DNA from 2 places in the Pseudomonas sp. PA-7-1E genome. Region 1 is predicted to be linked to the other one. Evidence: predicted binding sites of a transcription regulator. Region 1 holds the regulator's gene; the other holds the start of a gene.
What was found. The regulator FliA, encoded in region 1, starts transcription of late flagellar genes. The targets are predictions, from matches to a motif close to CTAAAGTTTNNNNNNNNNNNGCCGNTAA.

Region 1 (15,383 bases):
CGTGCTTAAATACGGCGCGCAGAATATCGCCCTGGTGAGCATGGACAGTTACCGTATCGGCGCTCAGGAGCAGCTCAAGACCCTGGGCCGCATCCTCAACGTGCCGGTGACCCATGTCGACCCGGGCCAGTCCCTGGCCAATGCCCTCGACCCGTTGCTGCGCAAGCGCGTGGTGCTGATCGATACCGCCGGCCTGCAAGCCAGTGATCCGGCGCTGCGCATGCAGCTCGAAAGCCTGGCCGGGCGAGGCATCAAGTCAAAAAATTACCTGGTGCTTGCAACCACCAGCCAGAAACAGGTTCTTACCGCTGCTTATCACAGTTACAAGCGTTGCGGCCTGGCCGGTTGCATCCTCACCAAGCTCGACGAAACCGCGAGCCTGGGCGAGGTGTTGAGCCTGGCCATCAGCCATGAGTTACCGGTTGCCTACCTCACCGACGGGCCGCGGATCCCGGATGATCTGCATCTGCCGCGCCGTCATCAGTTGGTCAGCCGTGCCGTGAGTGTGCAAATGCAAGACGAGCCTAGCGAGGAAGCGATGGCCGATATGTTCGCCGACCTTTACCACCACCCGGCTAAACGGGTGGGTTGAGGCAGGATGAACACCGTGAAATGTACCTACATCGATGGTCTGCAAGCGATTCACGCGGCCAAGCCATGTAGCCTGCGTCTAAGCAAGACAAGGTAAAGAAATAAAATGGGCAGCATGCATCCCGTACAGGTGATCGCGGTGACCGGCGGCAAAGGTGGCGTCGGGAAAACTAACGTGTCAGTGAATTTGTCCCTGGCCCTGGCAGAGCTTGGCCGTCGCGTCATGCTGCTGGATGCTGACCTGGGCTTGGCGAACGTGGACGTTCTGCTGGGGCTGACACCCAAACATACCCTGGCCGATGTGATCGAAGGCCGTTGTGAGCTGCGCGACGTGCTGCTCCAGGGCCCCGGAGGCATTCGCATCGTGCCGGCGGCCTCGGGCACCCAGAGCATGGTGCACCTGAGCCCCGCGCAGCATGCCGGGCTGATCCAGGCGTTCAGCGACATCGGCGACAACCTCGACGTGCTGGTGATCGACACCGCCGCCGGGATCGGCGAGTCGGTGGTCAGCTTTGTGCGCGCAGCGCAGGAAGTGCTGTTGGTGGTGTGCGACGAGCCCACCTCGATCACCGATGCCTACGCGCTGATCAAGCTGCTTAACCGTGACTACGGCATGAACCGCTTCCGCGTTCTGGCCAACATGGCCCAGAGCCCGCAGGAAGGGCGCAACCTATTCGCCAAGTTGACCAAGGTCACGGACCGCTTCCTCGATGTGGCTTTACAATACGTCGGCGCAGTTCCCTATGACGAGTGTGTGCGCAAGGCCGTGCAAAAGCAGCGTGCGGTCTACGAAGCGTTCCCTCGTTCGAAATGCGCACTGGCGTTCAAGGCCATTGCCCAGAAGGTCGATACCTGGCCGTTGCCCGCCAACCCGCGGGGGCATCTGGAGTTTTTCGTCGAGCGTTTGGTGCATCAGACGAGCGCAGGACCGGTGCTATGACATCCAGCGGCTACAACCTTTACAAAAAGTCGGCACGTGACAGCCAGGGCGAATTGATCGAGCGCTATGCGCCGTTGGTCAAGCGCATTGCCTATCACCTGTTGGCGCGCCTGCCTGCGAGTGTGCAGGTCGAAGACTTGATCCAGGCCGGCATGATCGGCCTGCTTGAAGTCTCGACCAAATACGACGCCAGCAAGGGTGCCAGTTTCGAAACGTATGCGGGTATCCGTATCCGTGGCGCGATGCTCGATGAAGTGCGTAAAGGCGATTGGGCGCCGCGTTCGGTACACCGCAATACGCGCATGGTCAGCGATGCAATTCGTGCAATTGAAGCAAAAACCGGCCGTGACGCTAAAGATCATGAAGTTGCGGCCGAACTCCAATTGAGTCTCGACGATTACTACGGGATTTTGAACGATACCTTGGGCAGCCGCCTGTTCAGTTTCGACGACCTTTTACAGGACGGCGAGCACGAAGGGCTGCACGAGGACGGCGCGAGCGCGCATACGGAGCCGTCGCGCGACCTGGAAGATGAACGTTTCCAGGGCGCGTTGGCCGATGCAATCGCCAATTTGCCAGAGCGTGAGCGGCTGGTGCTGGCGCTGTACTACGACGAAGAGCTTAACCTCAAGGAAATCGGTGAGGTCCTGGGGGTCAGCGAATCGCGTGTCAGCCAGTTGCATAGCCAGTGCGCAGCCCGCTTGCGGGGCCGATTGGCCGAGTGGCGCGCGCGCTGACAGGCAGTGTGGGGGCACTGCAGACGCTGCCGTGAGATCGCAAGGTTTCGCGGCTATGTGCCGTGGTGCCCTGGGCAGTCCTTTTTGTGTAACGCCTGTTGATTGAAATGGCGCGTCCAGGTGCTGGGCGCGTTTAAGACTGCTTGGAGGTCGAATTGGACAAGAACATGAAAATCCTCATCGTTGATGACTTCTCAACGATGCGGCGGATCATTAAAAACCTGTTGCGTGACCTTGGGTTCACCAACACGGTCGAGGCGGATGACGGCCTGACGGCCATTCCGATCCTCAACAGCGGGAGCATCGACTTTCTGGTGACCGACTGGAACATGCCGGGCATGACCGGTATCGACCTGCTGCGCCATGTGCGCGCCGATGAAAAACTGCGCAGCCTGCCTGTGCTGATGGTGACCGCCGAAGCCAAGCGCGAACAGATCATCGAAGCCGCCCAAGCCGGGGTCAACGGTTACGTGGTCAAGCCATTCACGGCACTGGCCTTGAAAGAGAAGATCGAGAAAATCTTCGAACGCATCCACGGCTAATGCCATCGCGGGGGAGCTATGGAGCATAACGAAACGTCACAGGGCGACTTTGAGTCGACCCTGAAAAAACATGCTCACCAGTTGGTCGACAGCCTGGAAAAAGGCCAGTTCGCCGATGCGGTGCAGTTGATCCATGAGCTTAACCAGACCCGTGACCGCGGCCTGTACCAGGAAGTGGGCAAGCTCACACGCGAGCTGCACAGCGCAATCGTCAATTTCCAGATTGACCCGCGCATGCCCCAGGCCGAAGAAATTTCCCAGATCACTGATGCCACTGAACGTCTGTCCTATGTGGTCAGGCTGACTGAGGCAGCGGCCAACCGCACCATGGACCTGGTGGAAAACGCCACGCCCCTGGTCAACGGCATGGCCACCGAAGCCCAGGCCTTGAGCCAGGACTGGGGCCGCTTCATGCGCCGCGAAGTGGGCGCTGAAGAGTTTCGTGAATTGGCGCGTCGCGTCGACGGGTTCCTGTCGCGCAGCGAACAGGAAAACCGCACGGTGGCCAGCAACCTCAACGACATCCTGCTGGCCCAGGATTACCAGGACCTCACCGGCCAGGTGATCAAGCGCGTGACCCAGTTGGTTACCGAAGTGGAAAGCAACTTGCTCAAATTGGTGCTGATGGCCGGCCAGGTCGATCGTTTTGCCGGCATCGAACATGACCGTGAAGCGATCCTCTCTGAAAAAGATCCACAAAAACATCTCGCCAAGGGTGAAGGTCCGCAGATTCATGCCGATAAACGTGAAGACGTTGTGTCAGGTCAGGATGACGTAGATGACCTGTTATCCAGTTTAGGCTTCTAAGGAGCACCCACATGAGCTTCGGCGCCGATGAAGAAATCCTTCAGGATTTCCTTGTAGAGGCCGGCGAAATTCTAGAGCAACTGTCCGAACAACTGGTCGAGCTGGAAAGCCGACCGGATGATGCGAACCTGCTCAATGCAATTTTTCGCGGTTTTCACACTGTAAAAGGGGGCGCCGGCTTCCTCCAGCTCCATGAGCTGGTGGAGTGCTGCCACATCGCCGAGAACGTCTTCGACATCCTGCGCAAGGGTGAGCGTCACGTCGACTCGGAATTGATGGACGTGATTCTCGAAGCACTGGATGCGGTCAACGGGATGTTCAGCCAGGTGCGTGAACGTGCACCGATCACCGCTGCCACGCCGGAACTGCTGGCCGCCCTGGCGCGCCTGGCCGAACCTGCCGACACCGCGGCTGCGCCGGTGGTCGAGGCTGCGCCGGAGCCGGTGGCGCAAGCCGAGCCGGACGTGACCGACAGTGAGTTCGAACAACTGCTCAACTCCCTCAGCGCGGTCAAGGCCGAAGCTGAAGCGCCGGTGCAGCCCGCCGCGACGCCGAGCAGTGAAGACATTACCGACGCCGAATTCGAGTCGTTGCTCGACCAGTTGCACGGCAAAGGCCAGTTCGCAGCAGATGCCGTGGCCCCGCCTGCCGCTGCGCCAGAAGCACCCGCTGCCAACGCCAGCACCGACATTACCGACGACGAGTTCGAGGCACTGCTCGACCAACTGCATGGCAAAGGCACCTTTGTGGCTGAAGCCCTGCCTGAGGTGGCGGCCACTGCCGCCGCTGCGCCAGCGGCCAGCGCAGCACCTGCCGATGATGGGCTGATCTCCGATCACGAATTCGAAGCTCTGCTCGACGAGTTGCACGGCAAAGGCAAGTTCAGCGAAGTGGCCCCGGCCGCTGCCGCCCAGGTTACAGCACCAGCCGCTGCCACTGCGGCACCGGTTGCTGCCAAACCTGCGCCGGCAGCCAAGCCAGCACCTGCCGCCGCCCCGGCCCCTGCGCGTGCAGCGGCCCCAGCGGCAGCGGAAAAACCTGCCAGCGAAGCCGAAACCACCGTGCGTGTGGATACCGCGCGCCTGGACGACATCATGAACATGGTGGGCGAACTGGTGCTGGTGCGTAACCGCCTGGTGCGCCTGGGCCTGAACAGTGGCGACGAAGCCATGCAGAAGGCCGTGTCGAACCTCGACGTGGTCACCGCCGACCTGCAAACCGCGGTGATGAAAACGCGGATGCAGCCGATCAAGAAAGTCTTCGGCCGTTTCCCGCGCCTGGTTCGCGACCTGGCGCGCCAGCTCAAGAAAGAAATCAACCTGGAGCTGGTGGGCGAAGAAACCGACCTCGACAAAAACCTCGTCGAGGCCCTGGCCGACCCGCTGGTCCACTTGGTGCGCAACGCGGTCGACCACGGTGTAGAAACCCCGGAAGAACGCGAAGCCGCCGGCAAGTCCCGCAACGGCAAGGTGATTTTGGCGGCGGAGCAAGAGGGCGACCACATCCTGCTGTCGATCACCGATGACGGCAAAGGCATGGACCCGACCATCTTGCGCAATATCGCGGTCAAGCGCGGCGTGATGGACAAGGACGCCGCCGACCGCCTCACCGATACCGAGTGCTACAACCTGATCTTTGCCCCGGGCTTTTCGACCAAGACCGAGATCTCCGACGTGTCCGGGCGTGGCGTGGGCATGGACGTGGTGAAGACCAAGATCAGCCAGCTCAACGGCTCGATCAATATCTACTCGACCAAGGGCCAGGGCTCCAAGATCGTCATCAAGGTGCCGTTGACCCTGGCGATCATGCCGACCCTGATGGTGATGCTGGGCAACCAGGCGTTCGCCTTCCCGCTGGTCAACGTCAACGAGATCTTCCACCTCGACCTGTCGCGCACCAACGTGGTGGACGGCCAGGAAGTGGTGATCGTGCGCGACAAAGCGTTGCCGCTGTTCTACCTCAAGCGCTGGCTGGTGGCCTCGGCCGCCCATGAAGAACAGCGCGAAGGCCATGTGGTGATTCTGTCCGTGGGCACCCAGCGCATCGGTTTTGTGGTCGATCAACTGGTGGGCCAGGAAGAAGTGGTGATCAAGCCTTTGGGCAAGATGCTGCAGGGCACCCCGGGCATGTCGGGCGCGACCATTACCGGTGACGGTCGCATCGCGCTGATTCTCGATGTTCCAAGCATGCTCAAGCGTTACGCCGCACGGCGTATTTGATTCTGGAGGGGCAGGGCGGTCATGCCCGCCCCGCCTAACGGAGTGTTTATGGCAGTCAAGGTCCTGGTGGTGGACGATTCGGGTTTCTTCCGCCGCCGCGTCTCGGAAATTCTTTCCGCTGATCCAACGATCCAGGTGGTCGGCACGGCCACCAACGGCAAAGAGGCGATCGATCAAGCCATTGCCTTGAAGCCGGACGTGATCACCATGGACTACGAGATGCCGATGATGGATGGCATCACGGCCGTGCGCCACATCATGCAACGCTGCCCTACACCGGTATTGATGTTTTCCTCGCTGACTCACGAAGGCGCGCGGGTGACCCTCGACGCTTTGGATGCCGGCGCGGTGGACTTTTTGCCGAAGAATTTCGAAGACATCTCGCGCAACCCTGACAAGGTCAAGCAGATGCTGTGCGAGAAGGTGCACAGCATTTCCCGCAGTAACCGTCGCAGCTTGTTCAGCACGCCCGCGCCAGCTGCCACGCCTGCGCCCGCAGCAGCGGCGCCGACCTCGTCGTTTGCGCGCCCGGCGCCTGCGCCCGTGGCCCGGCCTGCGGTAGCGCCGGTACGTGCCGCCGCAGCGCCGAGTGCGCATTCGCCCGCGCCCAAGCGCAAGGCTTACAAACTGGTCGCCATCGGCACCTCCACTGGCGGCCCGGTGGCCTTGCAGCGGGTCCTGACCCAACTGCCGGCCAACTTCCCGGCGCCGATTGTGCTGGTGCAACACATGCCGGCGGCGTTCACCAAAGCCTTCGCCGAGCGCCTGGACAAGCTGTGCCGTATTACCGTCAAGGAAGCCGAGGATGGCGACATCCTGCGTCCTGGCCTGGCACTGCTGGCGCCGGGCGGCAAGCAGATGATGGTGGACGGGCGTGGCGCGATCAAAATCCTGCCGGGCGATGAGCGCCTGAACTATAAGCCGTGCGTGGACATCACCTTCGGTTCTGCAGCCAAGTCCTATGGCGACAAAGTTCTGGCGGTGGTGCTCACCGGTATGGGCGCCGATGGCCGTGAAGGTGCGCGCCTGCTCAAACAGGGCGGTAGCGCCATCTGGGCCCAGGATGAAGCCAGTTGCGTGATCTATGGCATGCCCATGGCCATCGTCAAGGCTGACCTGGCCGATGCGGTCTACAGCCTGGACGACATCGGCAAGCACCTGGTGGAGGCCTGCCTCTGATGGATGTGTTGAGCCTGATCGGCATCACCATGGCGTTTGTCGCCATCATTGGTGGCAACTACCTGGAAGGCGGCCACCTCGGCGCCTTGGCCAACGGCCCGGCAGCGCTGATCGTGATCGGTGGCACCGTGGGCGCGGCGTTGTTGCAGTCGCCCCTGAGCTCATTCAAGCGTGCCATGCAGATTCTGGTGTGGATCATTTTTCCGCCACGGGTCGACCTGGCAGGCGGTATCGACCGTGTGGTCAATTGGAGCCTCACCGCCCGCAAGGAAGGCCTGCTGGGCCTGGAAGGCGTGGCCGATGCCGAGCCTGACAGCTACGCGCGCAAAGGCCTGCAACTGTTGGTCGATGGCGCCGAACCGGAAGCGATCCGCAGCATCCTCGAAGTGGATTTCTACACCCAGGAAAGCCGTGACATCAATGCGGCCAAAGTCTTTGAAAGCATGGGCGGCTATGCGCCGACCATTGGCATCATCGGCGCGGTGATGGGCCTGATCCACGTGATGGGCAACCTGGCCGACCCTTCGCAACTGGGCAGCGGCATTGCCGTGGCATTTGTCGCGACCATCTACGGCGTGGCCAGTGCCAACCTGGTGTTGCTGCCGGTGGCCAGCAAGCTCAAGTCGATTGCCATGCGCCAGTCGCGTTATCGCGAAATGTTGCTCGAAGGCATCCTGTCGATTGCCGAGGGCGAAAACCCGCGCTCCATCGAATTGAAGCTTCAGGGCTTCATGGATTGATGGGTATGCACATTGACCTGTGGCCAGTGAGCTTTATGTGGCGAGCGAGCTTGCTCGCGCTGGGCTGCGAAGCAGCCCCAAAACCAGGTACCGCAATCTGTCTGAACAAACGCGTTGTCTGGATGGGGGCCGCTTCGCGCCCCAGCGCGAGCAAGCTCGCTCGCCACAGTAAAGCGGCCAATAGCGGTCAGGGAGGTATTTGCCTGTGAGCCGTCGCCGTCGCGAGCCTGAAGAGCACGTCAACCACGAACGCTGGCTGGTGTCCTACGCGGACTTCATCACCTTGCTGTTCGCGTTTTTCGTGGTGATGTACTCGATCTCGTCGATCAACGAAGGCAAGTACAAGATCATTTCCCAGGCGCTGGTCGGCGTGTTCAACGATGCCGAGCGGGCGCTCAAGCCGATCCCCATCGGCGAAGAGCGGCCCAAGACGGTGACCCCGGCCAAGCCCCTGGTCAATAACAGTGATGAAACCGCCGCCGGCATCGGCGGCACCAGCGACCCGCTCAAAAGTATCGCCGACGATATCAGTGCCGCCTTTGGCGACCTGATCAGCTCCAACCAGATGACCGTGCGCGGCAATGAGTTGTGGGTGGAGATCGAGCTGAACTCCAGTCTGTTGTTCGCCAGTGCCGATGCGTTGCCCAGTGACCAGGCGTTCACGATCATCGACAAGGTGGCGGCGATCCTCAAACCGTTTGAAAACCCGATCCACGTGGAAGGCTTCACCGACAATTTCCCCATCAGCACCGCGCAGTACCCGACCAACTGGGAACTGTCCTCGGCCCGCGCGTCGAGCATCGTGCGCATGTTGGCCATGCAGGGCGTGAACCCCCAGCGCCTGGCGTCGGTGGGCTATGGTGAATTCCAGCCGGTGGCCAATAACGCCACGGTGGAAGGCCGCGCCCGTAACCGCCGGGTGGTGCTGGTGGTCTCGCGCAACCTGGATGTGCGTCGCAGCCTGACCGGTACTGGCACTGCCAATGCCACCCCGGATGCGGCGTTGAAGCGTGCTGGCACACAAACTGCACCGCCCGTTGTCAAGCCGCCGGTCCGACCGAGTAACGTCAATTCTCCGTCGCTGGCTCAATAACCGTATGCAATGTCTCGGTCGCGCCTGTGCCCGCCGGGAGGAACCAACCGAATGAGAGTCTGGGCAGTTGCCAATCAAAAGGGTGGGGTCGGCAAGACCACCACTTCCATCGCCTTGGCCGGTTTGCTGGCCGAAGCGGGCAAGCGTGTGGTCGTGGTCGACCTGGACCCCCACGGTTCCATGACCAGCTATTTCGGCTACGACCCGGATGCGCTGGAACACAGCTGCTATGACTTGTTTTTACACAAGGGCAGCGTCCCGGCGGATCTGCCTGGGCAACTGCTGTTGCCCACCAGCAACGAAAGCATTTCCCTGCTGCCGTCGAGCACCGCCCTGGCCACCCTGGAGCGCCAGTCGCCAGGCCAGAGCGGCCTGGGCCTGGTGATCGCCAAGACCCTGGCGCAGCTGTGGCAGGACTTCGATTACGCGATCATCGACAGCCCGCCGTTGCTCGGCGTGCTGATGGTCAATGCGTTGGCGGCCAGCCAGCAATTGGTGATCCCGGTGCAGACCGAGCACCTGGCGGTCAAGGGCCTGGAGCGTATGGTCAGCACCCTGGCGATGATCAACCGTTCGCGCAAGCAGGCGCTGCCGTTCAGCATCGTGCCGACCTTGTTCGACCGTCGCACCCAGGCGTCCCTCGGCACCTTGCGCGTATTGCGCGATGCCTACCCGGACACCATCTGGAATGGCTACATCCCGGTGGACACGCGCCTGCGTGACGCCAGCCGTGCCGGGCTCACACCGTCGCAGTTCGACGGCAAGAGCCGTGGCGTGCTGGCCTACCGTGCGTTGCTCAAGCACCTGCTGTCGCAACAGCTTGTGGCGCAGGTGGCGTGATGAACCGTCCTGTCGAATTCAAGACCCGCCCGCAACTGGCTCTGGAATCCTACCTGGATGCCTTGCTGCAGGATGCGACGGCCGAGGAACTGCCAGAACCGATTCTGGTACTTGAGCCTGCTGTCGAACCCGAAAGCCCGCTGGATGAATTCCAGCAGGCGGTGATGGAAGAACAGGCACGGGATGCGCAGGTGGTGGTGCCAAGCGCCCCGGCGGTGGTGGCGCCCCCGGTGGTCGAACCGCTGGTGGACGTGCACCTGCCGCCCAGCATCACGCCGCCGCCGATGACGGGCGACGGTCGCCCCTCATGGGCTGCCGAGCCGTTCGAGTGCCTGCTGTTCGACGTCGCCGGGTTGACCCTGGCGGTGCCGCTGGTGTGCCTGGGCTCGATCTATTCCCTGGAAGGCCAGGAGCTGACGCCGCTGTTCGGGCAGCCGGAGTGGTTCCTCGGCATCCTGCCCAGCCAGGCCGGCAACCTCAAGGTGCTGGATACGGCGCGTTGGGTGATGCCCGACCGCTACCGCGATGATTTTCGCCAGGGCCTGCAATACGTGATCTCGGTGCAGGGCTACGAGTGGGGGCTGGCGGTGCATCAAGTCAGCCGCTCGCTGCGCCTGGACCCGAATGAAATCAAATGGCGCAGCCACCGCGGCCAGCGGCCGTGGCTGGCGGGCACTGTGATCGAACACATGTGCGCGTTGCTGGATGTCGCCGAACTGGCCGAGTTGATCGCCAGTGGTGCGGTGAAGGCAATGCCACAGAACAAACGCAGTTGATTGAACAATAAGGGCCGTGCGGTTGCGCGGCCTACGTGCACACACGCCGTCGATAGCGGCATTTGAAGGGGTCAGATGAATGAACAAGTCAGCGTCCGCACAAGGTTTGGATGATCCGATCCTGCAATGGGTGACCTTCAAGCTGGACAACGAAACCTACGGCATCAACGTGATGCGCGTGCAGGAAGTGTTGCGCTACACCGAGATCGCCCCGGTTCCAGGCGCGCCAAGCTACGTGCTGGGCATCATCAACCTGCGCGGCAACGTGGTGACGGTGATCGACACCCGTCAGCGGTTCGGCCTGGACACGGTTGAAGTCAGCGACAACACCCGTATCGTGATCATCGAAGCCGACAAGCAAGTGGTTGGCATCCTGGTCGACAGCGTGGCCGAGGTGGTTTACCTGCGCCAATCGGAAGTGGAAACCGCACCGAACGTGGGTAACGAAGAGTCGGCCAAGTTCATCCAGGGCGTGTGCAACAAGAACGGCGAACTGCTGATTCTGGTTGAGCTGGACAAGATGATGAGCGAAGAAGAATGGTCGGAACTGGAGAGCATCTGATTGTTCCTTGAGGCAGCGGTGATTGTCCTGGCCCTGTTGTGGGCCGGGACCTTGGCGTTTGTGCTGCGCTATATGCGCCAGCAGCGGGAGTCTGCCTTGCAACAGGCCGAGCGCGATGCGGTGCGCGACCGGCGCATTCTGGAACTGGTCAAGCGTGTTGATCACTTCCAGCAAAGTGCGGTGCGGGTTGGGGATGAAGTGCATGAACTGCGCGCGATTCTCGCGCCGTTGCCCGACAGGTTGGTGCAGTTGGAGCAGCGTGATCCGTCGAACCTGTCGTTTGCCCAGGCGGCCAAGCTGGTCGGCATGGGGGCGACGGTGGATGAGCTGACCCAGTCATGTGGGCTGACCCAGGCTGAGGCGCAGTTGATGAGTAAGTTGCACAAGGGCTGATTCTCGATAGCGGCCTGGCAGCCGACGCTTCTCTACCTTGCGCCCAACGATCCAACTGTGGGAGCTGGCTTGCCTGCGATGACGGCCTGCCAGCCGACATCTATCTGCCTGACAGCCCACATTTTGATCTGCATACCTCAATCAATTTTCTCCAGCTACAGACTTTTCCTGTTCCCCAAAGGTCAACATCCTTCAAGCACCTTGACCCAGGAGATTCTCCCAAATGACCGCCCCCAAAGCCCTGTTGATCCTCCACGGCAAACAAGCCCTCAACGAGGATGTGCGCGCTGCTGTGCTGTCGCGGCGTGAGCAGGGTGGGGAGTTGGCGGTGCGGGTGACCTGGGAGGGCGGCGATGCCCGGCGACTGGTCAATGAAGCCCTGGCCGAGGGGTACACCCATATCATTGCCGGCGGTGGCGACGGCACCTTGCGCGATGTGGCCGAAGCCATGGCCCATGCCAACACTGACGCCAGCCTGGTGCTGATGCCCCTGGGCACCGCCAATGATTTCGCCAAGGCCGCCGGCGTGCCGTTGGAGCCGGCAGGCGCCCTGGCCTTGCTGGACGTACAGCCCAAGGCGATTGACCTGGGCCAGGTCGGTGGGCAAATCTTCCTGAACATGGCCACCGGTGGTTTTGGCAGCCAGGTCACGGCCAACACGTCCGAAGACCTGAAGAAGGTCCTGGGCGGTGCCGCGTACCTGTTTACCGGTTTAACCCGCTTCAGTGAATTGAAAGCCGCCTACGGTGAATTGGAAGGCCCGGATTTCCATTGGAAAGGCGAGTTGCTCGCGCTGGGCATCGGTAACGGTCGCCAGGCCGGTGGCGGGCATGTGCTGTGCCCCGGTGCATTGGCTGATGACGGGCTGTTGGATGTCAGCATCCTGCCGGCGCCCCAGGAAGTGGTGGGCACGTTGCGTGAGTTGATGAACAACGGCTGGGGCCTGGACACCATGTTCGTGCGCGCACGCTTGCCGTGGGTGAAGATCAAGGTCGCACAAGGCTTGTACATCAACCTCGACGGCGAGCCGCTGGAAGGCGACGACCTGCACTTCGAGGCGCTGCCCAAGGCCCTGCGCGTGCACTTGCCGCTGGGTTCGCCGTTAGTCGTCCAGGCTGATGATCTGCTCACGCACGGCAAATAACACCAGGCCCGCCACGTCAAAAATCTGCAAGCGCTTCATGATCTGCGAGCGGTGGGCTTCGACAGTCTTGATGCTCAGGCCCAGGCCGTGGGCAATTTCCCGGGTGGATTTGCCGCGCACGATCAAGCGCAGGATTTCCAGTTGCCGCGCCGTCAGGCTGTGGCTGTGGGCGACAGGCGCACTGGGGGCCTGGCTACGGATCAGCGCCTGGTTGATCACTGTGTGGGCGATGGCGGGGCTCAGGTAGCGTTCGTTGTTACGCAGGGCCAGCAGGGCATGTTCCAGCTCGTTGGCGGTGGTGTCCTTGAGCAGGTAGCCGTGGGCACCAGACTCCAGGGCGCGCATGATCATCTCGGGATCGGTGTGCATCGACAGGATCAGCACTTTGCACTTGGGGTAGGCGCGCTTGAGTTGCTGCAAGGCATCCAGGCCCCCGGTGTGTTTCATCGACAGGTCCAGCAGCACAATGTCGGGCTGCAGGGCGCAGAATTTCTCAAGCAGTTGCGCGCCGTCACTGGCCTCGCCAACGACGGCGTAGCCGGGGATATCCAGGATCAGCGCGCGCACGCCGGCGCGGATCAAGGCATGGTCATCGACCAGGAGCAGATTGCAGGTCACCGGAGAACCTTATGGGCACTGGCCCGTTCGAGGGCGCGGGGGGCCCAGGGGAAAAGTGCGTGGATGCGTGTGCCGTTGCCCGGCTGGCTGCTGACGGACACGGTGCCGCCCAACTGGTGGGCCCGTTCGCACATGCCGGCCATGCCCCGTTGGCCTTCCTTGCCGGGGTCGGCGGCAGGTGCGAAGCCCTGGCCGTCATCGCATATCGTCAGGGACAGCCCTTCCGGCAAGCGTTGCAGGCGCACCAGCAGGTTGTGTGCCTTCGCATGGCGCAGCATGTTGGTGACCGCTTCCTGGGTGATGCGAAAGGCCGCCACGGCCATTTCTTCGGGAATGCCGGTGAGGCGTTGCTGACACTCCAGGCTCCAGCACACCTGGGTATTTTCCAGGGCCTTGAGCAGGTGCGCGCGCAGGCTGGCTTCCAGCCCCAGGCTTGCCAGTTGGCGAGGGTTGAGAATGGCGGACACGTCGCGCACCTTGGCCAGGGTTTCATTGAGCGTATTGCATAGCACCGAGCAATGAATTTGCAGGTCTTGGGGCAGTCGACGCTGCAACCATTCGCTCTGCAACTTGGCGGCGGTCAGCAGTTGGCCGATGTCATCGTGCAGCTCGCGGCTGAGGCGGTGGCGTTCGTTTTCCTGGACTTGCAGCAGGCGGTCGGCCAGCTCCTGGGGCTGGAACTTGATGGCTTTGCGCGAGCGCCACTGGTGCAGGGCGACCACTGCCAACGTGACCAGGTTGAGCAACACAATCACTAATGGCAGCGGCGCGCCTTTCAGGTAAACCCACAGGCTGACCAGCAGTGAGCACAGGCACAGGGCAAGGATGAGGGGGCGCACATGGCGGCGGGACACGAACCTTGCGATGAGTGACTTGAGGCTGGCGTACATAGCGGATGGAGCCAATGAGGGTTCACTGCGCGAAGACCGGTCACGGCGGTTGACTGGGCTCTGTCGAGAGTGCGGTGCCGGATCGTGGTTATCCATAATGAAGTTGCTTCATTTCGAGCGGGGCATGGTACCACCACTATTACCGTTGGTCGCCTGGCATATTCCTCCCTCGATATATTAACCACGTCAATGCCCTGACGGTCAGGCCAGCGCTCTTGAGTTGTATTAGTTAGACTGATTTGTACAATTTTTAAGGTGCTGGCTAATTGATATTTCTTCAGTCTCTAGAAGTGTTTCATCTTTGGCTTAAACGGTCGCTTTTAGATAACACGGTATTAAATACGACCTCTCCTTGATTTAAGACCTCTGCTGTAGACGCTGCTGATGGCCGTAGTCTTTTTGCGGAATCTGCGAGGTCACCGTGGCAATCAGCGAAGTTTGCTCACTGTCATCCAGGCCCAGTTCCCCGGTACGGATGTCAATCAGCTCCAGTTGCCAAGCCAGTAACCTCAGGCAGTCGTGCAACGCCTCCAGGGCCTGGTCATGCAGTTGCACCGGGCTCACGGCATTGGCGATCAGGTATTGAATATGCCGGGAGAACTCGCTGATCGCCTGCAAGGCCAGGCCATCGGCTTTTTCTGCCAGTTTGGCCAAGCTGGTTTTCATGCAGTCGATGGCGTCGCTGTCATTGCGGATCAAATGCAGGTGGTTCAGGCATTCCTCGGACTTGGCCAGCAGCATTTCGGCTTCCAGCAAAAACTCGGGAAGCGCGGTTTGCCATTCGTTCGCGCTATTCATCATGCAAGTCTCCACAACTTAAGGTCGGGTGATGAGATGTCGCACCGGGTGAATGGCTTAAAACTAGCGCTGAAATACGACTGGGGCGTGTAGGTTGCTTCCGATAATCCAGTAGGACGTTTATTGAAAAACTCACGAATGCCGCCTTTAACCGCTGTTAGGCGGGATGACGCAACTTCAGTTGCCGATACGTGAGTGCCTGAAAGGCCCGTAGACCAAGGGCTTGGGTGGGCAAACAAAAGCCTGACTCCATTCATGCAATGAGAATGGCGTCACATTAATGGCTATTAGATATCGCGAATATCAGGTTGGGCCTGATTGCGTATAGGGGAATCCCCTATGTGGCGGAACTGCACGTCAATTCGACTGTCGCGCAAGGCGGCTTGATAGAGCATCAAGGGCCCAAGCAGTAAAGCATGATGTCAGTGTGACATCAATGGATTTACATGGCATTTTATTGGGGTCAAGGTCCGGCGCTTGCCGCCGATAACGTGCTTATACAGCTGCATACCCT
Region 2 (15,383 bases), on a different contig from region 1:
ACCGCTGCCGCCGGGCGTTCCAATCAGTTTGCGGTGTTTATCGACTCGACCGGGCGCAGTTATTCGGTGCCGGCCCACACCCTGCCGTCTGCACGGGGGCAGGGCGAGCCGTTGACCGGGCGCCTCACGCCGCCGCCGGGGGCGAATTTCGAGTGCGTGCTGTTGCCGGACGATGATTCGCTGTATGTCATCGCCTCCGACGCCGGTTACGGTTTCGTGGTCAAGGGTGAAGACCTGCAGGCCAAGAATAAGGCGGGCAAGGCGCTGTTGAGCCTACCGAACAACGCCAAGGTGATTCTGCCGAGGCCGGTGGAGGATCGTGAAAGCAACTGGCTGGCGTCGGTGACCACCGAAGGGCGCTTGCTGGTGTTCAAGATCAGCGACTTGCCGCAGTTGGGCAAGGGTAAAGGCAACAAGATCATCGGGATTCCCGGTGACCGGGTGGCCAGTCGCGAGGAGTATGTGACTGACATCGCCGTGGTCCCGGAAGGCTCTACCCTGGTGCTCCAGGCCGGCAAGCGCACGTTGTCATTGCGCCCTGACGACCTTGAACACTACAAGGGTGAGCGTGGCCGGCGAGGTAACAAACTGCCACGAGGCTTCCAGCGAGTGGATGCCTTGCTGGTCGAAACGCCGGTTTAAGCGGTACTAGAGGCCTCGATCTACGATTTAACGCGTAGATCGATGCTTTCGCGCTGGAGTCATGGCGCATATTCACGGATGATATGGCCTTTCCAGCGCCGGCGTGGCCGAGCGTGTTCAGGTTATTTTTAGTATTACATTGTGGTTCGCCTTGTGGCAGCCACTTGGATGGGATGATGACTGCTCCACGCCTTCCTCTATTTTTGATGCTCGCTGGCCTTTTGGGGTTGGCGGGTTGCAGCACACATCAACCGGTGTCGCTGTACCAGCTGGACAGCGGAAGTCCGGCTCAGCCAGCCCAAACCGCTGGCATGGCAGTATTGCTGGGGCCGGTAGTCGTTGCCGATTACCTGCAACGCGAAACCCTGCTTCAACGTCAGAACGACGGCAGCCTGCAAGGTTCCACAGATGGTCGTTGGGCCGGTAGCCTGTCGTCGGATATCAACCAGTTGATGTTGCGTCAGGTCGCCGGCCAGTTAGACAGCCAGCGAGTAGTCCTGGCGCCGGGACCCTCCGGGTTCACCCCGGATGTACAGGTGTTGCTGACCATTACGCGGCTGGATTCCGGCAAGTCGCAACCGGCGATCCTGGATGCACAGTGGCGCCTGATCGACCGTCGCGGGCAGGTGCGGGACAACCGCATTGTGCACCTGCAGGAAGAACACGCCGGCACCACTGCGTCCCAGGTCCAGGCCCAGGGTGTGCTGTTGCAGCACTTGGCACAGCAGTTGTCGGTGGCGCTCAAACCACTGGCCAACCAGCCGCCGATTGCCGAAGCGCAGCCGCGTAAACAGGCCCCCGCCCAGGCCAAGCCTGCGGCCCCGGAAAAGCCGAAGATGCCGATGGCCACGCCGATTCGTACGGATCTGGAAGTGTTCAGGTTCTGATCTGAAATTTATTTTTGAAAAAGCCCGCCAAGCCCGCGGGCTTTTTCATGCCTGCTGTAAAACGCCAGCGCCTAATTCTGCGTACCTGTTAATTCTGACAGTATCCAGCTGTGCATAAGGTCTCTAGTGTGATTTCAGTCCTATCTCTTAAGGTACTGAGCTCATGAAAAAAATATCGATCTTCCTCGCTTGGTTTTTTTGTAGTGCATTAAGTATTGCTCTCATGGGCTGTAGCCATGAAGTTAATCGTGAATTTGGCGGCCTTGAAAATGATGAACTTCCGCCAGCCGAAGGTGAACTGTCAAGCTTGAGTCAGATAATCCGCCCTGTGACGGGCACCAAGAGGATGTTGGTCACGGTAACCCATTGGCAGGGAGAGCGTGTGTTGGACAGGGATCAGGTGGAGTTGCATACGCTGTCTACTGATCCTGATTCATTACGCTCTTATATTCTGGCTGCGTCCGGTGGAAAGCTGAAGTTGGAGGGGCGGGTAGTGGAGGCGACGTCTGGACCGAAGCCTGAGGGATGCTCTATGTCCACGTCTATCGCGGAGGGTCGCAAGACTGCCGAAAAGAATGGCCTTAATCCCGATGATTTCGACTATGAAATTAACATCGTTAATTGTGGCGGTGGCGCCTTGGCCTTTACCCCCGGTAGGCATGTTGGAGTGTTTGGCAAGGCAGGCTCACCGCATGTTTACAAGCACGAGCTTGGTCATAATTTAGGCTTTCGTCATGGGGGAAGCCTCATAGGCTGCCCCCGCAATGGCGCGTCTGTGAGTGCGCCTGTTGATTGCACTTACGTTGAGTATGGAGACACTGGTGACTCAGTGTCAGGTGGTGGCACGCTTTATCCTGCGGTCAGCCGCCGCTATGCCGGCTGGCTGGATGATGGCCAGGCGACGACTATCACGCGCACCGGCCTTTACAGTTTGAAGGTGTTGGGACGCGAAGGCCCGCAGCTGTACCTGATCAAGATCCCTGAAACCCATTCGCCCGGTGGGGCCTACTACCCGTTGTTGTCGCTGGAATACAGGAAACCTACGGTCTTTGATAACTTTCCGGAGAATGACAACCGGGTCAATGGCGTGTGGATGCGTTATGCGAGGGAGCAAGGCGTGCAGAATGTGCAGATTGATGCCACGCCAGAGACGCCAAGAACCAACGATCCTACGCTACTTGCGGGGCAGACATTTGAGGACTCTTCCCGCAAGGTTAAAGTGCTTGTGTGCAGCGCCGGGCCGGACGAGGCGATAGTCGCGGTCGCGCTTGATGGGGCGGGTTTTCCTTACTGTACAACCACGGTCCCCGCTCCCGTCATTGCGGTCCCCCTCGAGGGGGCCAGCACCGGTAAACAGCCAGTGTTTGCCGGCACTGCCTGGCCTGGCGCACGTATTGAAATAGTAAATGCTTCCAAGCCCGCGGAAGTCGAGGGCACTGCCATTGCCGATGGCAACGGCAACTGGTCGGTGTACTCGCTGTCAGTGCATGATGTTGGCAGTTATTCCTATACCGCTCGACAAACTTTTGGGGGAAGAACCTCGGTGTTATCTGGCAATCGCAGCTTCAAGGTGGCTGAACTGAGCGTGCCTGCGGCAATAATCGAGACCCCCGCCCAAAATGTCGAAGTTGGCCGCCTGCCGCAAGTGTCAGGTACCGGTGTCCCTGGTGCTACTGTGGTGTTGCTTAAATCCTACGACCCTTACAATCCGCTGGCCACTACTAGGGTCGATGGCTATGGCCGCTGGTCAGTGCGCATAGAGCGCCCTCTACCGATAAGTCCACCGGACTTTACCATGACCGGCTATCAAACCCTTGATGGAAAACGTTCGGGTTGGCTGGCGAACAGGACACTCAAGGTTGTTGATGTACCTGACCCGGCGATTATCCAAACGCCGGCCCAAAGCGTCAGAACGGGCCGCCGGCCTTTTGTGACCGGTACGGGTGTAGCAGGTGCTACTGTTGTGTTGATGCAGTCGTACAAACCTGAAAATATTTTAGCCACTACTACCGTCGATGGTTATGGGCGATGGACCACGCAGGTTGATAATCTGCTGCCGATAAGCCCACCCGCCTTTACCATGACTGGATATCAGTCGATTGAGGGGAAAAGATCCGGTTGGTTGGCCAATAGAACTATCCAGGTTGTCGATGCTCCCGATCTGGCGATTATCGAAACCCCTGCACAAGGTGTGAAAACAGGACGACGGCCAGTTGTGTCAGGTAGTGGTATTGCGGGCGCGACCGTCGTGTTGCTCAAATCGGGTGACCCGTATAACGCCTTGGCGACCACCACTGTCGATGGCTATGGACGCTGGTCGGTGCAGGTTGATCAGCCTCTGCCGGTCACAAACTCCTTTGTCATGACGGGCTATCAGCAGCTTGACGGTAAAATCGCCCGCTGGTTGGCGAATAGGACCTTCCAGGTAGTGCAGGTTCCCGATGCTCCGGTTATCGAAACCCCTGCCGAAAACCAGACCGTTGGCCGCCAGCCTCTTGTAAAAGGCAGTGGCGTTGTGGGGGCCGTGGTTGAGTTGAATCAGGAGAACAGGCCCGGAATTCCACTTGGGTACGCGGTTGTCGATGGTTTTGGACAATGGTCTGTCCAGATAGAAAGGCCGCTACCCGTCGGGTCCAACTTTAAAATGAGTGGGTATCAGCTTTTGGACCAGGTCAGGTCAGGCTGGATTCCACGCCGAACCATTAATGTCGTGGATAGCAAGAAAATCAAATAGTACTCGAAAGCCCGCAGGTGTTCGTTCTCTGCGGGCTTGTGATCATCAATGCATTAGTCTTGGAGTCGACCCTTGTTGCGGGTCTCATGCATCCGCGCCAATTGCCGCTCCAGCATCGATGGATACGGCTCCATCAAGCGCTCCACACAGCTGGCCCCTTCAGGGCTGGCAATCGGGCGGATACGTGCGCGTTGGCGGATCAACGTGTCCTCACTGATCTTGCGCTCCACCAACAGCAGGTTACGGCTGTGCTGGGACAAGGCCAGGGCATCCTGGGCGATTTCGGTGAGTAGCAGGTCGATCTGGCTAATGCCAAACAGATCGTCACCCACGGTTAGACCCAACTGCAGTTGCAGGGTAATGCCGCTGTCGGCCACTTCGATCTGCAGGGCATGGCCCAGGGCGCGCAACAGCTCGCCGCAGCAGATGGCATTGGTCAGGTAGTCCTCGCCGCTGTCTTCACTGTGGAACAGCATCAGCGTGCTGCCATCGTTCAGGGTGTGCAGTTCGCTCTGGTAGAGCGAAGCGGCCTGGTCGAGGCAGTCGCGGTAGCGTTCGAGCAGTTCGGTCAGGCGGGCACGGGGCAGGCGGCGCAGTTGCTCCTGGGCGCCCAGTTGCACGGCGAGTACGGCACTGTGCTGTGGCTCGGCGTTCTTGACCGCAACGGGTTTGGGCGCAGCGACTGGGGCGGCTGCCGAGGTGTCGCGCAGGTCGGCGAACGGGTCTTCGTCGTCCAGTTCGTCTTCCTCGGCCTTGATCACATGGCGCGGCGCAGGCTTGAGGCCGGCCACCGGGGCGCTTTCGTCGAAGCCTGGGTCGCGCAGGTCGCGCACTTCAAACTCAGGCTCGTCGGCGTAGTCCTCGGCGTCGTCGTACTCAGGCTCGGGCTCGACTTCAGGCGCTTTTGGCTCCGGGGCAAAGCTGGCGTGGAGCTGGCGCGCGAGGTCGCCGATTTCGTCCTGGCGATCAATGGCCGGGGTGTGTTCGTCGATATCCCGCAGCCAGATGCGCAGTTGCATCAACGGCGTGGAGATATGCCGGCCCAGGCGCAGGCTCAAGGCCAGGGCCAAGGCCAGTAGGATCGCGCTCAGAATGCCCATGCTTTGCAGGCTGATGGTCATCGGCTGCTGGAACTGTTGCATATCAAGGCTGATACGCAGTTGGCCGGCCTTCACGTCCTGGAACGTAATATTACTCTGATACAGGCCTTCGGCCTCACCGAGCAGACCGTTTTTCGGGCGTTGCCCGGCCTCGGCCATGATCCGGTTGTCCACGCTATAGATAGCGGCGTGGGCCACGAGCGGGTTCTTGGTCAGGTTGTTGAGCAACACGTTGAGGCTGAGGATGTCGTTGGATACCAGCAACTCAGTCGCCGAAGTGGCAGTCTGGGTTGTCAGGCTCGCGCCCAGGGCGTCAGCTTGCTCGTGCATGGCCTGCTTGAACTGCAAACCCATCACGCAGGCGTAGATCACCAGGGCCAGAGCGACCAGGATCACGTTATGGCTGGCGATGCGCAATGCAATCGGTACACGGCGATGGCGCAGTGCCCGGAAGATCAGCAGGAAGAAGTTATCGGTTTTTACTGGCGTGGGCCGGTTCACTTGCGCTCGGCTCTTGGTCCGTGAAGTTGACGCGCAGTATAGCGACAGGCCCATGGCCGGCAAAGCGCTGGCTGTGCCCGATGGTCACTGAAAGTGGGTAGAATGCGGTTTTTTTCCAGCCTGGGGGTGCGCTTTGCGCGAAATTGTCCTGATCAACATCACGGGTGAAGACCGGCCGGGTCTCACCGCAGCCATTACCGGCGTCCTGGCCCAGGGTGGTGTGAACATTCTCGACATCGGCCAGGCGGTGATCCACGACACCTTGTCGTTCGGCATCCTGGTGGAGATCCCCAGCACCGAACAGGCCTCCTCGGTACTCAAGGACATCCTGTTTACGGCGTATAAGCTCGATCAACAGGTACGTTTCACCCCGGTGTCCGAAGCTGACTACCAGCACTGGGTCGAAGGCCAGGGTAAAAAGCGCCATATCGTCACCCTGTTGACCCGCAAGGTAACGGCTGAGCAGTTGCAGCGCGTCAGTTCGATCACCGCGCAATACGGATTGAATATCGACCATATCGACCGTCTGTCGGGTCGCATGCCCTTGGACACTCCGGCTGACAAAGGCAAGGGCTGCATCGAGTTCTCCGTGCGCGGTGAACCGGCTGATGCGCAAGCGCTACGCGCTGATTTCCTGAGCGTGGCCCAGGAACTGAATGTCGATATCGCCTTCCAGGAAGACTCCCTGTTCCGTCGCAACCGCCGCTTGGCGGTGTTCGACATGGACTCCACCTTGATCGAAGCCGAAGTCATCGACGAGCTGGCCAAGGCGGCCGGTGTGGGCGAGCAAGTCTCGGAGATTACCGAGCGCGCGATGGCCGGCGAGCTGGATTTTCGTGCCAGCTTCAAGGAGCGTCTGGCGCTGCTCAAAGGCTTGGACGTTGGCGTGCTGGATTCGATCGGCGCGTCGCTGCGCCTGACTGAAGGCGCCGAAACCCTGTTCGCCGAACTCAAGCGGCTGGGCTACAAGACCGCCATCCTGTCCGGCGGCTTCACTTACTTTGCCAAGCAGTTGCAGGCCAAGCTGGGCATTGACTATGTATTCGCCAACGAGCTGGAAGTGGTGGATGGCAAAGTGACTGGCGTCGCGGTGGAGCCGATTGTCGACGCCCAGCGCAAGGCCGACCTGCTCAAGGAATTGGCCCATAAGGAAGGCTTGCGCCTGGAGCAGACCATTGCGGTCGGCGACGGCGCCAATGACTTGCCGATGCTGGCGATTGCCGGGTTGGGCGTGGCCTTTCGCGCCAAACCGTTGGTCAAGCAGTCAGCCAAGCAGGCGATTTCGACCTTGGGGTTGGATGGCGTGTTGTATCTGCTGGGCCTGCGTGACCGAGACGGTCAGCTATAAGCCGATCTCACTGTCACTGATCGTTCCCACGCTCCGCGTGGGAGCGCCTCCAGTGACGCTCTGCGTCACGCTTTGGGCGCAGAGCGCCTCGGGCTGCATTCCCACGCGGAGCGTGGGAGCGATCAACTGCAATATCAGGCTTTAGCAGCGGCGATGCCCTGGCCCATCTGCACCGGCGTACCCGCTGCCAGTTCTTCAGCCCACTTCACCTGGTCCGGGCCGAACAACACGATGGCGGTCGATCCCAGTTTGAAGCGACCCAGCTCCGCACCTTTCTCCAGATGAATCGGCGCGCGGGCCGCTTCGTCGTAGCGGAAGGTTTTCAGCTCGCGTTTCGGCGGCGTTACCAAACCGGCCCACACGGTTTCAATCGACGCAACGATCATCGCACCTACCAACACCACGGCCATCGGGCCGCGTTCGGTGTCGAACAAGCAGACAACGCGCTCGTTACGGGCGAACAGCTCCGGCACGTTTTCGGCGGTGGTCTGGTTGACCGAGAAAATCCGCCCTGGCACATACACCATCTCGCGCAGGGTACCGGCCAGTGGCATGTGCACCCGGTGGTAGTCCTTGGGCGACAGGTAAATAGTCGCGAAGTCCCCGCCCATGAACGGCGCAGCCATTGCCGCATCGCCACCGAGCAGTTCCAGCACGCTGAAGCTGTGGCCCTTGGCCTGGAAGATACGACCATGTTCGATCGGGCCTAGCTGGCTGACCGCGCCATCGGCAGGGCTCAGCACTGCGCCTGGGGTTGGAGCTAACGGACGGGCGCCGTCTTTCAGCGCGCGGGTGAAGAAGGCGTTGAAGTGCTCGTAGGCGGTCAGGTCTTCCACCAGGGCCTGGGACATGTCCACTTGGTAGCGCTTGGCGAACCAGGCAGTGAAGGCGTTCTTGAACCAGCGCACGCGGCACTCGGCGATACAGCCGGCCAGGCGCGACAGCAAGTGGTGCGGCAGCAAGTACTGGCTGAGGATAAACAACTGCTTTTTCATAACTGTCCTTAAACCTTAAATCTCAACGGGGGTGTCGGGGTGGTTGCCCCATTCGCCCCAGGAACCGGCATAACCTTTGACTCGCGGATAACCGAGCGCCTTGGCCACCAGGTAGGTGAAGCCAGAGCGGTGGTGAGTCTGGCAGTGGGTGATGATTTCTTTGTCTTTGGTCAGCCCGAGGTCTTCGAGGATTTGCGGCATGTCACGGCGGATACGCAGGCTGCGCGCCTTGTCCATGCCGGCGGTCCATTCGAAGTTCACCGCGCCGGGAATGTGGCCGCCCTTGGCTGCGAGCACTTTCTCGCCGGAATACTCCAGCGGGCCACGAGCGTCCCAGATCCCCAGGTCGGCCGCGCCGAGGCGGCTTTGCAGGTATTCGCGGGTGGCTGTGGGGCCGTCGTGCAGCGTAAGGCTGACCGGGCCGCCGGCTGCTGGGGGCGCATCGGTGGAAAGCGGGTGCCCTTCCTCCAGCCAAGCCAGCAGGCCACCGTCGAGGTAGTGATATTTCTGGTGGCCGATCACGTCGAGCATCCAGATAAAACGCCCGGCCCAACCGCCGCCTTCGTCGTCATAGACCACATAGGTGGCGTCCGGGGTGTGGCCCAGTTCGCCGAACAGTTTTTCCAGGTCGGCCTTGCTTGGTAGCAGGCCGGGTGCCGGTGGCTGTCCCAGTTGGGTGCGCTTGGGGTCAACGAAGTGCGCGCCGGGGATATGCCCTTCGGCGTAGCGGGCGACACTGGTGAGGTCTACCAGTATCAAGTGCTTGGAATCGAGGCGACCCAACAGGTCGGCGGATTCGATCACCAGCGGCAAGCCAGAGAAGTCAGGCATGTGAGGTCTCCTGGGCACAAATGTTGGCGATAAAGGCCGGTGATTGTAGCGCAAGCATCAGGCGCTGCGGTTGGTAAAGCTGTGCAGGGCTTTCTCGATGCATTGGGCGGTTTTGCCGAACGCCTGCACGGTGGTTTCCGAGAACGGCCCGCCGCCTTGGTCCGCCACGATCAGCATGACCACGCGACCGTTGCAGCTCAGTGAGCGCAACAGCAAGTGCTCGCCAATAAATAGACGACGCAGGATTGGTGGCAGCAATGCGGAAAACTGCGCATGGTTGTCGGGGTTCAGGCGTACCTGGGCGGACTTTTCCAGCAGGCGTTGCAGTAACGTGCTGTTGACCACATCCAGGCTCAGGTGAGCCGCGTCCTTGGGCAGGCCATCGGCCTGGTGTACACGCAAGGTGCTCAAGGCGCGATCTGCCATGAATATCAGTACCCGCTGCATGCCACTGGCGACCAGGGCTTCCTTGGCGCAAGTGGTCAGGTGCATGGCGTTGGCAAAGCGGCTCGGCTCCACCAGCAACTCGGTGCAACGCGTGCGCCACACGGCCAAGGCTTCGGCAGTGGGCGGTGGTGCAGGCAGCAAGCCGCGATGGACTTTCTGTACGTGCCACGGCCAGATCAGCGACAGCGCCGGGTGCCAGAGGTCGGGCATCAAGGTGGTACGAGCACTGGTCACCGCTTGTTGGTGGGCTTGCTGTTGCACATCGCTCAACGGCGTTTGCAGGTACAGCGCCGTCAGGTATTGCCAGCGCTCAGTGTGCGGGCAGGTCCAGGATTCCTGGGCCGACATCGCCAGGCCGTTGGCCAGCAACACGGTGTTGGCCGGCTGGTTCAGCCAGCGTCGCAGGTTGGGCTCGGCATCGAGCAATTGCTGGTGGCGCAGGGCATCGTCTTGACGGGCAATGTGCAGCGCCTTGACCAGCAGGCGTTGCTCGGCCAACAGCAACTTGTAGCCCTGTGAAACCCAGATCGGCAGGTGCCAGGCTTCGGTCAAGCCCAGGCACAGGTCAAGCAAACGCACGCCGAACAGCTGTTGCTCGACCTGGCGCGCCGATTGGCCTTTATGGATCACCCGCAACTCCCACTCCTCCAGGAGCTTGGGGTAGGCGACGGCCATCGGCCACAGCGGCGACAGAAACAGCAGGCTGCCCCAGTGGATGTCCTGCCACAGCCGCGCCAGGCGACTGCCGAACAAACCGTTGGCTTGCTGGGATGCGTGCTGGCTGATCAGCAACAGCTGACGCAAGGCCACGGGGATTTCCCGGGCGGGTACCGAAGGCAGGCGCGCCAACAACTCTTCGGCACGTTTGAGGCCCAGACGGTTAAGTGCGACTTCAAGGTTTTCTGCAGGTTCGGTCAGGCTGCCGTGGGCGTGGCTGTTGGCTTCGCGCATCACACTCAGCACCAGGGCCGGACTGTTTTGCATCAACTCAGCAATATCTCGCAATGAACTGCGGCTATCGCGAATGGCTTTGCACACGCGTTCATGGCTGGCCTGGGGCACGGGCAGCAGCACGTCGTCCAGGCACTTGATCCAAGCGGCGAGGGTAGTGGGGCGGTTTGTTGGGACTGTCGTTTCAATTGCCATGATTGGGGCGCGATCATCACTTGCGTTCAACACGCCCGGAACGGGCCGAATTGGCTTTTCGCCTTAACGGGCTATAGTCTGGCGCAGTTTTGCCGATAAGTAGAACAAGAGTTTTCTGCTGCACCCCATATGTCCATGAACCCGACGGCGCAAGTACCCCTCTCCTATGGCTAAAATTATCGGCATCATTGTCGTCATCGCAAGTGTGCTCGGAGGGTACGTCCTCTCCCACGGTAAAATCGCCGCACTGATCCAGCCTTTCGAAGTGCTGATTATCGGCGGTGCCGCGTTCGGCGCATTTTTGCAGGCCAACCCAGGCTATATGACCATGCACGTGGTCAAGAAGTCCCTGGGCATGTTCAGTTCGCGCTTCTCCCACACGTTTTATCTGGAAGTGCTGGGGCTGATCTACGAGATCCTCAACAAAAGCCGCCGTGAAGGCATGATGGCGATCGAAGGCGATATCGAAGACGCTGCGGCCAGCCCGATTTTTGCCAAGTACCCGGCCGTGCTTAAAGACGAGCGCATGACCGCGTATATCTGTGATTACCTGCGCATCATGTCCTCCGGCAACATGGCGCCTCACGAGCTGGAAGGCCTGTTCGACATGGAGTTGTTCAGCCTCAAGGAAGAGCTGGAGCATCCTTCCCACGCCGTGACCGGCATTGCCGACGGCATGCCCGGTTTTGGTATTGTCGCGGCGGTACTGGGGATCGTGGTGACCATGGCGTCCCTGGGAGAGGGCGATCAGGCGGCCATCGGCATGCACGTAGGTGCGGCGCTGGTGGGCACCTTCTTCGGTATTCTCGCCGCCTATGGTTTCTTCGGCCCGCTCGCCACCTCCCTGGCCCACGATGCCAAGGAAGAGATCAACCTCTACGAAGCGATCAAGGCGTGCCTGGTGGCATCGGCGTCGGGCATGCCGCCGTCGTTGGCCGTGGAGTTCGGGCGCAAGGTGTTGTACCCGAAACACCGCCCAAGTTTCTCCGAGCTGGAACAAGCGGTTCGCGGTCGCTAAGCCATGGAAAACAACCAGCCGATCATCATCAAGCGCGTCAAGCGCTTCGCTGCGGGGCACCATGGCGGTGCCTGGAAAATCGCCTTCGCCGACTTTGCCACGGCGATGATGGCGTTCTTCCTGGTGTTGTGGCTGATGTCCACCGCTACGCCAGAACAGAAAATCGCCATCGCCGGCTACTTCAAGGACCCGATTGGCTTTTCGGAAAGCGGTACGCCGTTTGTCATTGACCTGGGCGGCTCGCCGGAACTGGCGCCCGAGCGCACCATCAACCCGGAAGTGCAAACTGAATCGCCTCAGGAAAAAATCCCGATTGAGCGCGACACTGTCGAATCCATGGCCGAGCAGGTCGAACAGGAGCGACTGGAACTGTTGCTGCAGGAATTGCAGAACAAGGTTGAAGAAAACCCACAGTTGCTGAAGTTCAAGGACCAGATTTCCTTCGAGATCACCCCCGAGGGGCTGCGCATCCAGATTACCGATGCGGCCAACCGGCCGATGTTCGACTCTGGCAGTGCGCGGTTGAAGCCGTACTTTGAAGACATCCTGCTGGCCATGGCTGACACCATCAAGGCGGTGCCGAACAAAATCAGCATCAGCGGGCATACCGACGCCAAGCCCTACGCGGGCCAGGGTGATTTCGGCAACTGGGAACTCTCGGCCAACCGCGCCAATGCTGCCCGGCGTGCGCTGGTGGCCGGCAGCTACCCGGACCCGCAAGTGGCGCGGGTAGTGGGTTTTGCCTCCTCGCAACTGTTTGATCCCAAAGACCCGTTCAACCCGGTCAACCGCCGTATCGACATCGTGGTGCTGACCAAAAAAGCCCAGCGTGCGATTGAAGGCGATCACCCCCCGCCACCGGCACCGACCCAGGGCGACGGTGCGCCAGGCGAAGTGCCGGCCGACCCCAACGCGCTACCGCCGGAGCAGGAACCGCTGCCAGCCCATGAGCTGCGCCAGAAGCTGAACCTGTTTGATGATGGGGGCGTCAAGGATCCTACGACGCCTGCGCCGAAGCCGTAAGCTCCAGATACAACGAGGCCGCGATAATCGCGGCCTTGTTGTATCTGCGCTGTCATAGATATCTACACAATTTTGGGGCGACGCTGGGCCTGTGGCGAGGGAGCTTGCTCCCGTGACGGCCTGACAGCCGGCGCCTATCTACCTGACGCCCTCAATCCAAATGTGGGAGCTGGCTTGCCTGCGATGGCGATTTGCCGATGTACATATCCATTCCTGCGGTAACGGCCACCGATACCGATGCTGCATTGTAGGAGCGAGCTTGCTCGCGAAAAACGTCAACGATAACGCGTGTATCCAGGATGCCCGCGTTGCGCTTGAGGTCTTCGCGAGCAAGCTCGCTCCTACAGAGGTGGGGGGCTGCTTAGTAGCTGCTCTCGGGCAAGCTCGCAATAATCGACCGATAGCTGTTCATCCGCTGCTGCTGCACGCGCCCATCTTCCAGTGCCTTGAGCAGCGCACAGCCCGGCTCGCGGTCGTGTTTGCAGTCGCGGAAGCGGCAGGTGCCGATCAGGTCGTTGAACTCAATAAAGCCGGCTTCCACATCGCTACGGCTGACGTGGCCCAAGCCAAATTCACGGATACCCGGCGAGTCGATCAACTCGCCGCCGCCCGGGAAGTGGAACAGCCGTGCGGTGGTGGTGGTGTGGGTGCCCTGGCCGGACAGCTCCGACAGCGGGCCCACGCGGGTTTCGACTTCCGGCAACAGGCTGTTGACCAGCGACGACTTGCCCACGCCAGACTGGCCGACGAACACGCTGATCCGCCCGTCCAACTGCTGTTGCAGCTGTTCCATGCCGTTGCCGTGGTGAGCCGACACTTCCAGCACCGGGTAGCCCAGGGTGCGGTAGACCGCCAGCAATGCGTTGAGCGCCGGGGCGTTCTGCTCGTCGATCAGGTCGAATTTGTTCAGCAGCAGCAACGGGCGGATGCCAGCATGCTCAGCCGCGACCAGGTAACGGTCGATCAGGTTGGCATGGGGCTCGGGCAGTGGCGCGAACACGATCACGATCATGTCGACGTTGGCCGCCACCGGCTTGAGCTGCCCACGGCTGTCGGGGCGGCGCAGTTCGGTGCTGCGCGGCAACTGGGCGACGATGACGCCGATGCCCTGGTTGCCGGCACGCCACACCACCTTGTCGCCGGTGACCAGCGCGGGCAGGTTGGCGCGCAGGTGGCAACGGAACACCTGGCCTGCGAGTTCGCCTTCGAGCGCCTCGACTTCGACCTGCACACCAAAGTGCGCGATCACCAGGCCCGTTTGTTCGGGGCCCAGGTCGCCGCCCTCGAGCGCTTCCACGGCTGAGGATTCACGTTTGGCGGCGCGGGCGGCGCGTTCACCTTGAATCTTTTCGATGCGCCAGTTTTGGCGACGGTTGAGCTGGCGTTTGGCCATTGGTGTTCCGTGTCGATAATGCAAAAGTTGGGTAAAACGGCCGCGAGTCTAGCACGCCCCCGCCTGCTAAACTGCCCGGCTACGCCAAGGTGCCAAGAGAATCAAGCCATGCAAAACCCACAGAACCTGATTTGGATCGATCTGGAAATGACCGGTCTGAACCCCGACACCGACGTCATCATCGAGATGGCGACCATTGTCACCGACAGCAACCTCAACACCTTGGCCGAAGGCCCGGTGATCGCCATCCACCACAGCGACGCCGTACTCGCCACCATGGACGAGTGGAACACCCGCACCCACGGTAACTCCGGGCTGACCCAGCGCGTGCGCGACAGCCGCATCAGCATGGCCGAAGCCGAGGCCGAAACTATCGCCTTCCTGGAAAAATGGGTGCCCAAGGGCAAGTCGCCAATCTGCGGCAATAGCATCTGCCAGGATCGTCGCTTCCTTTATACGCACATGAAGGGGCTGGAAAGTTACTTCCACTACCGCAACCTGGACGTGTCGACCTTGAAGGAACTGGCTGCGCGTTGGGCGCCGGAAGTCAAAGACAGCTTCCATAAAGGCAGCACGCACCTGGCGCTGGACGATATTCGTGAGTCGATTGCCGAGTTGCAGCATTACCGCAAGCATTTCATCAAGGCTTGATTCTGCGGCGCCAGTGAGTGCGCCATCGCAGGCAAGCCAGCTCCCACATTTGACTGCATTCGCAAATTCAAAGTGTGGGAGCTGGCTTGCCTGCGATACAGGCGACGCGGTTTATCGCCAAGCGCCCCCTTTTGGTGCCCTCGGCAAATGATTAGACTGCCGGCCTCTCTGTCAGGATCGCCATCATGTTGCTGATGCTCTACCTCGTCGCCATCACCGCCGAAGCCATGACTGGCGCCCTGTCCGCGGGTCGGCGTGGCATGGACTGGTTTGGCGTGGTGCTGATCGCTTGCGTGACAGCCCTGGGCGGCGGTTCGGTGCGCGATGTGTTGCTCGGCCACTACCCGCTGACCTGGGTCAAACACCCGGAATACTTGGTGCTGACCTCTGTCGCGGCGCTGGTGACGATCTTTATCGCACCGCTGATGCGCCACCTGCGCTCGCTGTTCCTGGCGCTGGATGCGGTGGGGTTGGTGGCCTTCACCCTGATCGGCTGCATGACCGCCCTGGAAATGGGCCACGGCATGTTGGTGGCGTCGGTCAGCGGGGTCATCACCGGGGTATTCGGCGGCATCCTGCGGGATATCTTCTGTAACGACATCCCGCTGATCTTCCGCCGCGAGCTGTATGCCAGCGTGTCGTTCCTGGCTGCCTGGTTCTACTTGCT

Region 2: a site for FliA is predicted at 10,703-10,730, ahead of motA (flagellar motor stator protein MotA). Genes of this name have one in related genera too.

What each region holds. Positions count from the first base shown of each region.
Region 1 is NZ_WKFA01000008.1:45,962-61,344, forward strand. It holds gene flhF (flagellar biosynthesis protein FlhF) at 1-592, shown strand, start outside; gene fleN (flagellar synthesis regulator FleN) at 698-1,531, shown strand; gene fliA (RNA polymerase sigma factor FliA) at 1,528-2,268, shown strand; gene GIW79_RS07610 (chemotaxis response regulator CheY) at 2,436-2,810, shown strand; gene GIW79_RS07615 (protein phosphatase CheZ) at 2,829-3,617, shown strand; gene GIW79_RS07620 (chemotaxis protein CheA) at 3,629-5,836, shown strand; gene GIW79_RS07625 (protein-glutamate methylesterase/protein-glutamine glutaminase) at 5,885-7,015, shown strand; gene GIW79_RS07630 (flagellar motor protein) at 7,015-7,755, shown strand; gene motD (flagellar motor protein MotD) at 7,961-8,848, shown strand; gene GIW79_RS07640 (ParA family protein) at 8,900-9,688, shown strand; gene GIW79_RS07645 (CheW domain-containing protein) at 9,688-10,464, shown strand; gene GIW79_RS07650 (chemotaxis protein CheW) at 10,544-11,026, shown strand; gene GIW79_RS07655 (DUF2802 domain-containing protein) at 11,027-11,419, shown strand; gene yegS (lipid kinase YegS) at 11,643-12,563, shown strand; gene GIW79_RS07665 (response regulator transcription factor) at 12,522-13,181, opposite strand; gene GIW79_RS07670 (sensor histidine kinase) at 13,178-14,071, opposite strand; gene GIW79_RS07675 (hypothetical protein) at 14,429-14,872, opposite strand.
Region 2 is NZ_WKFA01000004.1:18,767-34,149, reverse strand. It holds gene parC (DNA topoisomerase IV subunit A) at 1-642, shown strand, start outside; gene GIW79_RS03815 (PqiC family protein) at 816-1,529, shown strand; gene GIW79_RS03810 (hypothetical protein) at 1,693-4,263, shown strand; gene GIW79_RS03805 (histidine kinase) at 4,317-5,864, opposite strand; gene serB (phosphoserine phosphatase SerB) at 5,998-7,212, shown strand; gene asd (archaetidylserine decarboxylase) at 7,347-8,207, opposite strand; gene GIW79_RS03790 (rhodanese-like domain-containing protein) at 8,223-9,038, opposite strand; gene GIW79_RS03785 (HDOD domain-containing protein) at 9,096-10,631, opposite strand; gene motA (flagellar motor stator protein MotA) at 10,798-11,649, shown strand; gene motB (flagellar motor protein MotB) at 11,653-12,672, shown strand; gene rsgA (small ribosomal subunit biogenesis GTPase RsgA) at 13,034-14,065, opposite strand; gene orn (oligoribonuclease) at 14,174-14,716, shown strand; gene GIW79_RS03760 (trimeric intracellular cation channel family protein) at 14,899-15,383, shown strand, end outside.